DNA from 2 places in the Halobacillus sp. HZG1 genome. Region 1 is predicted to be linked to the other one. Evidence: predicted binding sites of a transcription regulator. Region 1 holds the regulator's gene; the other holds the start of a gene.
What was found. The regulator Rex, encoded in region 1, represses fermentation and respiration genes when NADH is low (regulators of the CRP and FNR family bind a similar motif). The targets are predictions, from matches to a motif close to TTGTGAAATATTTCACAA.

Region 1 (4,682 bases):
GTCCGTTTCGGTACGTTCAAGAAATTTTGAAGATAAAATAAGTCCCGTCAGTCCGAACGGAATGTTGAAGGCGAATAACCACGGCCAGTCGAGATACTGGATGAGAAATCCACCGATGGTCGGTCCGATGGCTGGTGCGACCATGGCGGCAACACCGTACACGCCGACGGCAAGTCCCCGCTCGTAGCGTGGGAAAGAGTTGAAGATGAGCGCCATGGCGATCGGCATCATCAATCCACCTGCCATTCCCTGGATCGCCCGGGATAAGATGACCATACCTAGCGTCGATGAAAAGAATCCGAGCGTGGAGCCTGCAAGGAAAATACAGAGTCCGACGAGGTACACTTTCTTTTTTCCGAACCGGTCACCGAAATAGCCGGTAAGCGGCATTGTCATCCCCATCGATACCATGAAGATCGTTAAAATCCACCCGACTGCAACGGCATCGGATTCAAAAATCTCGATGAAGCGCGGCAGAATCGGGTTCAGCATACTATTGTTCAAAATGACCGTGAATGTCCCGAAAAGGACCGACACGACCACGAGCCATTTATGAGGCAGTTTACTCAATCGTCTCACCCGCTTTCTTTCGATACGCGAACTAGTATTTACTATACCACCTGAGCTGTTCGTTAACCATGATTCCGCATGTTTCGACTGTAAGCGCCTTCTGTTCTCATGGAGGTTTACAGGGATTCTGAGAGCGGGTATGAGTGATAGCAACGAACAGAAGGAGGTTCTTTTAATATGGGACGTTTAGATAATAAAATTGCCGTCGTTACCGGTTCGGCTACAGGAATAGGAGCGGCAACCGTTAAACGATTTGCCAGTGAAGGTGCAACGGTCGTTTGCGGGGATATTAACGTAGAAGAAGTACAAAAAACCGTGGATGAAGTAAAGAACGAAGGTGGAAAAGCAGAAGCTGTCGAGCTTGATGTTTCTGATGTGGATAGTGTCCAGCAGTTCGCCAATTACGTAAAAGAGCATTACGGGAAAGTTGACATCCTGTTCAACAATGCGGGCGTCGATCAGGAAGGCGGAAAGGTCCACGAATATCCTGTGGAACTCTTTGATAAAATCATTGCCGTCGATTTGAGAGGTACGTTCTTGACGAGCAAATACATTCTCCCCCTCATGCTTGAAAATGGAGGCTCTGTCATCAATACATCATCCATGTCCGGCCAGGCCGCAGATCTCGACCGCTCCGGATACAATGCAGCTAAGGGCGGCATCACCAACTTTACAAGAGCGATGGCGATCGACTATGCGCGGGAAGGCATCCGTGTCAACTCGATTTCTCCGGGTACCATCGAAACGCCGCTCGTTCAGGAACTTGCAGGGTCCAAGCAGGAAGAAGAAGGCCGGGAGTTCCGTGAAGCGAATAAATGGGTTACTCCGATGGGACGCCTGGGACGTCCGGAAGAAATGGCGAACATCGCCCTGTTCCTTGCTTCTGATGAGAGTTCGTATGTGACAGGTGAAGACATCACCGCTGACGGCGGCATCATGGCCTACACGTGGCCGGGTAAGATGCTCATGGACAAAAGCTGGAAAGAAAATACCGAATAACATAAAAAGAAGCTCAGCGTCAGGCTGAGCTTCTTTTTTATTCTGCATTTTTATAATAAATCAAGTTGTCCGTCCATTCCCCAAACTCATGGATGAACCCTTTCCGGGTGCATTCATACTCAAGGCCGATACTCTCTGCCATCTTGATGGAAGGCGCATTATCCAAATTGATATGGGCCTCGACCCTGTGGTAATTCAATTGATCAAAAGCAATCCTTAACGCTTCAGCAACCGCTTCCTTGCCATAACCCTTCTCCCAATGCTGATTATGCAGCGCATACCCGATTCTTCCCCACTGGAAATCATATCTTACTAAGGTAGAAAAATCGATCATCCCCACATGGGTACGGTCTTCCTTCAGAAAAACACCGAAGACATAGGCGGTATCGTTCATCGCCAACTGCTGATGTTTCTCCACGAGCTCATCAAACCACTCTTTCGTACAAACACTCATATCAAGACGGCCTTCATCATGGCGGCGCCTGGAAGGAAAACGTTCCTCATATCCTTGGAGCCAGCTTTCATAATCGCCTTTCTCAAGCGGTCTAATGACCAATCTTTCTGTTTCTGAACCAAACGATAATGTTTCCAAACCCTTTCCTCCTAAAAAAAGAGTGAGAAACCAAAATGATTTCACACTCGTATGTCCTTCTTATTGGTCTTCCTCTACTTCCCCTTCGTTCAGTGGATAATGCTTCAGGAAATAAACGAGAGCCTGCAGCTCGATGGCAAGGTCGATATGATGGACTCTGACATTCGATGGCACGCTGATTCTCGCCGGTGTAAAGTTGAGGATTCCGGAGATCCCCGCATTCACCAATCTGTCGGCAATCCCTTGCGCAGCAGATGAGGGAACCGTAAGAATGGCAACAGAAATGTCGCCGAGTTTTTCTTCTAAGTCGTCGATGTGCTCGACCCCGACTCCACCTACTTCAGAACCAACACGCTCGTCGTTCGCATCGAAGGCGATTTCGATTTTCGTATTGTTGTTTTTCGTGAAGTTGTAGTTCAAAAATGCCGTTCCCAGATTTCCGACACCAATTAACGCGACACGTGTCGTTTCATCCTGGTCGAGCGTTTTCCTGAAAAAGGAGAGCAAATACTCGACGTTGTAGCCGTATCCTTTTTTCCCGAGTGCTCCGAAATAGGAAAAATCGCGGCGGATCGTCGCTGAATCGACTTTCACCGCATCGCTCAGTTCCTTCGAAGACACACGCAGTTTGCCCTGGGTATGAAGGTTATTCAAAAAGCGATAATAGAGCGGCAGCCGCTTCGCTGTCGCCTGTGGAATCTTCGTTTGTTCGATATCCATTAGCACCGGACTCCTTTACCTGTTTCTCGTGTAGTCGCCGTTCTTCCCGCCTGTCTTTTCTTTCAAGTAGGTCGGGCCGATGACCATTCCTTTATCTAACGCTTTGCACATATCGTAAACCGTGAGAGCTGTGGCGGAGGCGGCCGTTAGCGCTTCCATTTCCACCCCTGTGCTTCCCTTCGTTTTGACGGAAACCTCGATGTGTAAGGTCGGCTGATCTTCAGTATCCCAATCAAAGGACACATCGATGCCTTTTAAAGATAACGGATGGCACATGGGAATCCAGTCGGACGTGTTTTTAGCTGCCATGATGCCCGCGACCTGGGCCACGGAGAGCACGTCCCCTTTTCCGATCTCATGGTTGGTGATTTTATGATAAATCTCTTCGTTCACTTGTACACTTGTTGCTGCGACGGCCGTCCGTACAGAATCTTTTTTGTCTGAAATATCTACCATACGGGCGCGACCCTGGTCATTAAAATGACTGAACTCCGCCATTTTCTTCTACCCCTTTTTGTAAACAGTACTGATTGAAACACTACTCTTATTCTACCAAAAAATCAAACGGAAGTCGTTAAAGATTTCACATACTTCAGGAGCATTGTGTTGCTAGGGGATGCGCCTATGAGATACACTGATTTTATTGAGGTGAAACGACATGATTCTCATGCAATTGAACCAATTGACGAAGCGTTTCGGCGCCGAGTTGATTTTATCGAATATCAAATTGGAAGTACAGATGAACGACCGGATCGCCATCGTCGGTCGGAACGGAGCAGGAAAATCGACCTTGCTCAAAATGATGGCTGGTGAAATGAGCCACGATGAGGGCAATATTTTCAAACCGAAAGAAACCACGATGGGCTACCTGGCCCAAAATACAGGGCTGCAGTCAGAGGAGACCATTTGGAACGAGATGGAGAAGGTGTTTGAACACCTGAAGGACCTGGAGAAAGAACTCCGCTCCATGGAAGTGCAGATGGCGGACCCCGACCTGCTCGACGATCAGAAGCGCTACCAGCAGCTGCTGGCGGATTACGACCGGAAACAGGAATATTTCAAGACGGCTGGCGGTTATCAGTATGAAGCAGATATCCGCGGCGTGTTGAACGGGTTGAATTTCAAAAACTTCAACTGGGATACACCGATCAACTCCTTGAGTGGAGGACAGAAAACGCGCCTCGCGCTCGGAAAGCTGCTGCTTACCAGTCCGGATGTCCTCATCCTCGATGAGCCGACGAACCACTTGGACATCGATACACTGAGCTGGCTTGAAGGTTACCTGCAGGGCTATCAAGGAGCCGTCGTCATCGTCTCCCACGACCGCTACTTCCTGGACAAGATCGTCAATACCGTCTACGAAATCGCGTTTCAATCATCCAAGCGGTACCACGGCAACTACAGCGATTATTTGAAAAAGAAAGAAGCGGACTATGAGCAGGAACTCAAACGCTTTGAAAAGCAGCAGGAAGAAATCAAGCGGATGGAAGATTTCATTCAGAAGAACATCGTCCGGGCGACGACAAGTAAACGAGCACAAAGCCGCCGCAAGCAGCTGGAGAAAATGGACAAGCTTGAAAAACCGAAGGACGACAACCAATCGGCGAAGTTCAGTTTCCAGATAGCGAAACGAAGCGGCAATGATGTGTTGAAGCTGCGCAACTATGCGTTCCGTTATGATGATAGCGATGACTACCTTTTTGACAACGTATCCCTTGATTTGAACCGTGGCGATTCTGTGGCGCTTGTCGGTCCAAATGGCGTCGGAAAGACGACGTTATTGAAGACACTCATCGGAGAT
Region 2 (4,682 bases), on a different contig from region 1:
GCGAATAGTCCCTTGATATGGGAAAGGTAGCGCACGTTACTCGCTTCTTTCATGACAGAAGCCGGAAGACCTTTCAATGGTGTCTGGTTGGCACCGATGAAAGCAACCGCATCTTTACGGCCAAGGCTTGCAAGTGTACCTGAATTGACAGGTTCAAACTCTTCAAAGCTCTTGTCTTCAAGGAAGGCATATAGGTTATAACCGACGGTGTCACCCATCTGCCAAGCGATTTGTGCTGTCGGTGGCTGTGGACGTTCCTCACCTGGTTTGAAGTAAACCGCACTGTCACCAACAACAAATACGTCTTTGTGAGATACGGACTGAAGGTAATTGTTCACAGACGCACGCCCGCGATTCACTTCAATACCGGATTCACCGACAAGTGGATTTCCTGCAACTCCGCCTGTCCAAACAAACGTGTTCGCTGTCAGCTTACGGCCGTCTTTCAACTCGATGACGTTTCCTTCTACATTCGTGACAGGAAGTTCTGTCAGGAATTCTACGCCGCGCTTTTCAAGACTCTTCGTTGCTCTTTCAATCAAGTGATCAGGAAGCATTGGCAAAATTTTCGGCATCGCTTCTACAAGGGTAAGCTTGATTTCATCAGGGTTAACGCCATATTTTTTAGCCATTGCTGGTGTTTCATCAGCCAACTCACCGACAAGCTCGACACCAGTCAAGCCACCGCCTCCAATGACGATGTGTGCATCAGCTTCGTTATTGGACGCTGCATAATCACGGATACGAGCTTCCACATGTTCACGGATTTTGTTTGCATCTTCCGCAGATTTAAGAACCATGCTGTGTTCCTGTAATCCTGGGATGCCGAAGTAGTTGGTTACACTACCCAGTGCCACGACCAAAGCATCATAGAACAATTCAGAACCATCTTCCAGTGAAATCTTTTTGTCGTTGACAGAAAAGGACTCGACCGTTGCAACCTTAAGGTTGATGTCTTTTCCTTTCAACAACTTTTCAAGAGGAAGTGCTGCCGCCTGCTCAGAAATGTTTCCTGCTGCTAAACGGTGCAATTCTGTAATGATTTGGTGTGTCGGAGTTTTGTTAATGATTGTGACGTTCGCTTCGGAAGCGTCCATGTATTGGCGCACAGACAACGCAGCAAGAAGCCCGCCGTAACCGCCGCCTAAAATGACGATTTCTTTTGACATGTTGATTCCTCCATTTCCTACTCTTTGTGATTGCGTTCAGCAGATACTTTTAAGTATGCGTTGACGAAACGGAACATTTTCTGAGCCTGAGGGTCTTTCAACATCTTCATCAAGCCGAATAGTCCGATGACTTCTGAGCTGCTTTCCGCATGATCTTTCGCTTCGATTGCGTTCTGCGCTACTTCTTTCACGGTATGTTTGAGAGGCTCAGCCACTTCTGACATGAACTCAACCGTGTCTTTTTTCAGAACTTCATCCGTCGCAATCGATTGAACGGTGTCGTAGGAGCTTGAAAGAATCTTCACCAATTCGGTAAGCTTCGGAAGCTCTTTCACAAGAACAGTCAAAGATTCCTGTACTTCAGGTTCCAGTAGTTGGTCGAGCAGTTCACGCTCGTCACGAGCAACGTTTGTCTGCCCGTCTTTTTCTGTTGTGAATGAATCTGCCATATCCACTTCTCCTTTTTTGAGCCCGGGGCTCATTTTTTTATAAGTAAATAACTAGTACAAGCAACGAAAGCTCTACCTGTTATAAAACAGTAAGAGTGCCATTTTATAGCTAACGTTACTAGAGTAAAATATAATCTTGTGAAGCACAACACATTCTGACAAAATAAACGGTTACATCTATAATTTTTTTCAAAATCGCTGTTTTTTTACAGCATTTTCAATCAAAAAGACGGATTTATCACTCTTATTATCATTCGCTAAAGATATTTTCTCATACTGTCATATACCTTTTTTAAATGAGGAAAGGTTCTCCATACAAGAAAGAGGCTAACCATGGACCCGATTAGCCTCCTCCAACAATGTTACGGTAGATCGTTACCGGCAGCGCGGTAAAGCTCGTACCATTCTTCTCTGGACAATACAATATGAGAAGCTTTGGCAATGTCCTGCATTCGCTGGGTGTTCATGGACCCCACGACAGGTTGAATGTTAGCAGGGTGACGCAGAATCCAGGCAATGGCGATGGCAGAATCCGTCACGTCATACTTCCCAGCAAGTTCCTGCAGCTTGGCATTCACTTCCGGAAAAGCGTCATTCCCTACAAAAGGACCTTCAATCATTCCGTGCTGGAATGGCGACCAGGCTTGAACCGTTATATCATTCAGGCGGCAGTATTCCAAAACATTGCTGTCCCTGACGATGGCCGGGTCGTTCTGCATGTTCACATTGAATCCAGCATCAATCATCGGTGTATGGACGATGCTGAGTTGCAGCTGGTTGACGATCAAGCTGTCGCCCACATATTTCTTCAGCAGTTCCATCTGCATCGGGTTTTGGTTACTGACGCCAAAGTAACGTACCTTCCCACTTTCTTTCAGTGTGGCAAACGCTTCAGCTACTTCTTCCGGCTCCATCAAAGCGTCCGGACGGTGGAGTAGAAAACTATCCAGGTAATCTGTATTCAACCGCTTCAGACTCCCGTCTACAGACTCCAGAATGTGTTCTTTAGAAAAATCGAAGAAACCATTGCGAATGCCACACTTCGATTGAAGCATGATGTCCTCACGTGACACATCCGTCGTTTTGAGGGCGTCAGCAAATACGAATTCCGATTCGCCTTTTCCATAGATGTCCGCGTGATCAAATAAGTCGACCCCATTTTCGACCGCATTTGTAATCACTTCCGACGCATCCTTCGTGCTCAGTTCACTCATTCTCATACAGCCGAGCGCAATCTCCCCGACTTGTAAATCACTTTTTCCTAATTGAATTTTCTTCACAATGCTTCCACCTTTCATTCCAAACCTATCTTTATCTTATCACTTTCCCTCAAAACCTTAAGAAATAACGCTTACCAGTAAAAGGAGTACCAGGTCATCCAGATTCTGGATGACCTGGTACTCCTTTTATTTCCAATAATCCTCATTCCCTTATATACTTTAAATAAGATCGATCATTTCAGAGGAGGAACTTTGTATGGGGAACATGGAAACACTGAACCAATCGAACTTCAAAAAAGGCGCCTATTCGTTTTACGAAGAGCTTCGAGAGAGTCAACCGATTTTTCCAATGAACAATGATGGCACGAATCACTCCTGGATGATTACAAAGTACGATCACGTGAAAGAGCTGTTGAAATCACCTAGTTTCATTAAAGACCAAAGCAAGTTATTCTCATCTTCCACCCAAGACACGGGCGAAAATGACTTCAACATCTTCCAAAACATGATGCTCGACGTGGATCCGCCCGACCATACACGCCTTCGTAAACTTGTCCAACCTTACTTCAACCCTAAGACCATTAAACAATTGGAACCAAGGATCCGTGAAATTGCAGATGATCTGTTGAACCAGATGAAACAAAAAGATACCACGGTGGATTTAATTGATGATTATGCTTTTCCTCTGCCCATTATCGTCATCAGTGAGATGCTCGGTGTTCCCGCAGAGGACAGGGATAAATTCAGACAGTGGTCCAACACGATTGTCTCTGCCTCCAACGAAATGGACCCTGACTTCATGGTGGATGTAGAAGCGTTCACTACATACCTGACCGAGCTTTTTGAACAACGTAAAGCAGAGCCTCAGGATGATCTCGTTTCCCACCTCATCCAAACGGAAGAAGACGGGGAGCAGCTGACAAGAAATGAACTCTACTCTATGATTGTCCTTTTAATCATCGCCGGTCATGAAACAACCGTCAATTTGATCGGGAACACGATGTTTGCCCTATTTGAGCATTCTGACCAGCTTGAAAAAGTAAAAGCTGACCCATCTCTCATACCTGGGGCCATTGAAGAAGGGCTTCGTTATTACAGCCCTGTCGATTTCTCAACGGCCAGATGGGCAGATGATGACATTGATTTCCACGGACAGCCTATCAGACGTGGGGATTTCGTTATCGCATCGATCAGTTCGGCTAACCGTGATGAAGAAAAATTTGAACATGCTTCTCACTTTGATGTGACGAGAGAAAGAAATGCGCATGTGGCATTCGGATTCGGCATCCACTTTTGTCTCGGTGCCCCTCTCGCCCGACTCGAAGGGAAAATTGCGCTGGAAAAATTACTAACCACTTTCCCTGATATTGATCTGAAACGCAATGGAACTCAGCCTGAATGGCGGTCTGTTTTCCTATTAAGAGGACTAGACTCCCTCCCCGTTTCTATATAAAAAAAAGCCACTTGATGAACGCATCAAGTGGTTTTTCTTCTAAATGCATAGATAAGGGTGATCACAAAGAGAAGGCCTGCAAGAATAAAAGCAGAGTTCACAACAAGAGGAACGTCATTCCCCTGATTTTTAACCCCGATGCCGATAAACGCCCAGACAAAAACGAGCGGGTACACCCAGTCATCCTGGCTTTTCATAAAGAAAACCGCAAGCAGTGTGCCTACAATCATCAGCAGGACCGTCCATACAGAAGCCGAAATGCCGAATCCATCCCAGCCGACATAGGTTAAGTAATAGCTGATATTCGCGATGGTCGCGACACTGATCCAGCCAAGGTAAACGGAGAACGGAAGCCGGTCGAAAAAAGAAGCATCATTTTTCTGTAAGGTTT

Region 2: VKA52_RS17735 (DUF1641 domain-containing protein) is a predicted target of Rex. The motif match lies at 1,755-1,772, and genes of this name have one in related genera.

What each region holds. Positions count from the first base shown of each region.
Region 1 covers NZ_JAYLVQ010000064.1:5,449-10,130, reverse strand. The annotation lists gene VKA52_RS12210 (MDR family MFS transporter) at 1-570, opposite strand, end outside; gene VKA52_RS12205 (SDR family oxidoreductase) at 748-1,569, shown strand; gene VKA52_RS12200 (GNAT family N-acetyltransferase) at 1,607-2,161, opposite strand; gene VKA52_RS12195 (redox-sensing transcriptional repressor Rex) at 2,222-2,881, opposite strand; gene moaC (cyclic pyranopterin monophosphate synthase MoaC) at 2,897-3,379, opposite strand; gene VKA52_RS12185 (ABC-F family ATP-binding cassette domain-containing protein) at 3,540-4,682, shown strand, end outside.
Region 2 covers NZ_JAYLVQ010000082.1:107,295-111,976, reverse strand. The annotation lists gene VKA52_RS17740 (NAD(P)/FAD-dependent oxidoreductase) at 1-1,169, opposite strand, end outside; gene VKA52_RS17735 (DUF1641 domain-containing protein) at 1,187-1,618, opposite strand; gene VKA52_RS17730 (aldo/keto reductase) at 1,981-2,898, opposite strand; gene VKA52_RS17725 (cytochrome P450 family protein) at 3,095-4,291, shown strand; gene VKA52_RS17720 (TspO/MBR family protein) at 4,315-4,682, opposite strand, start outside.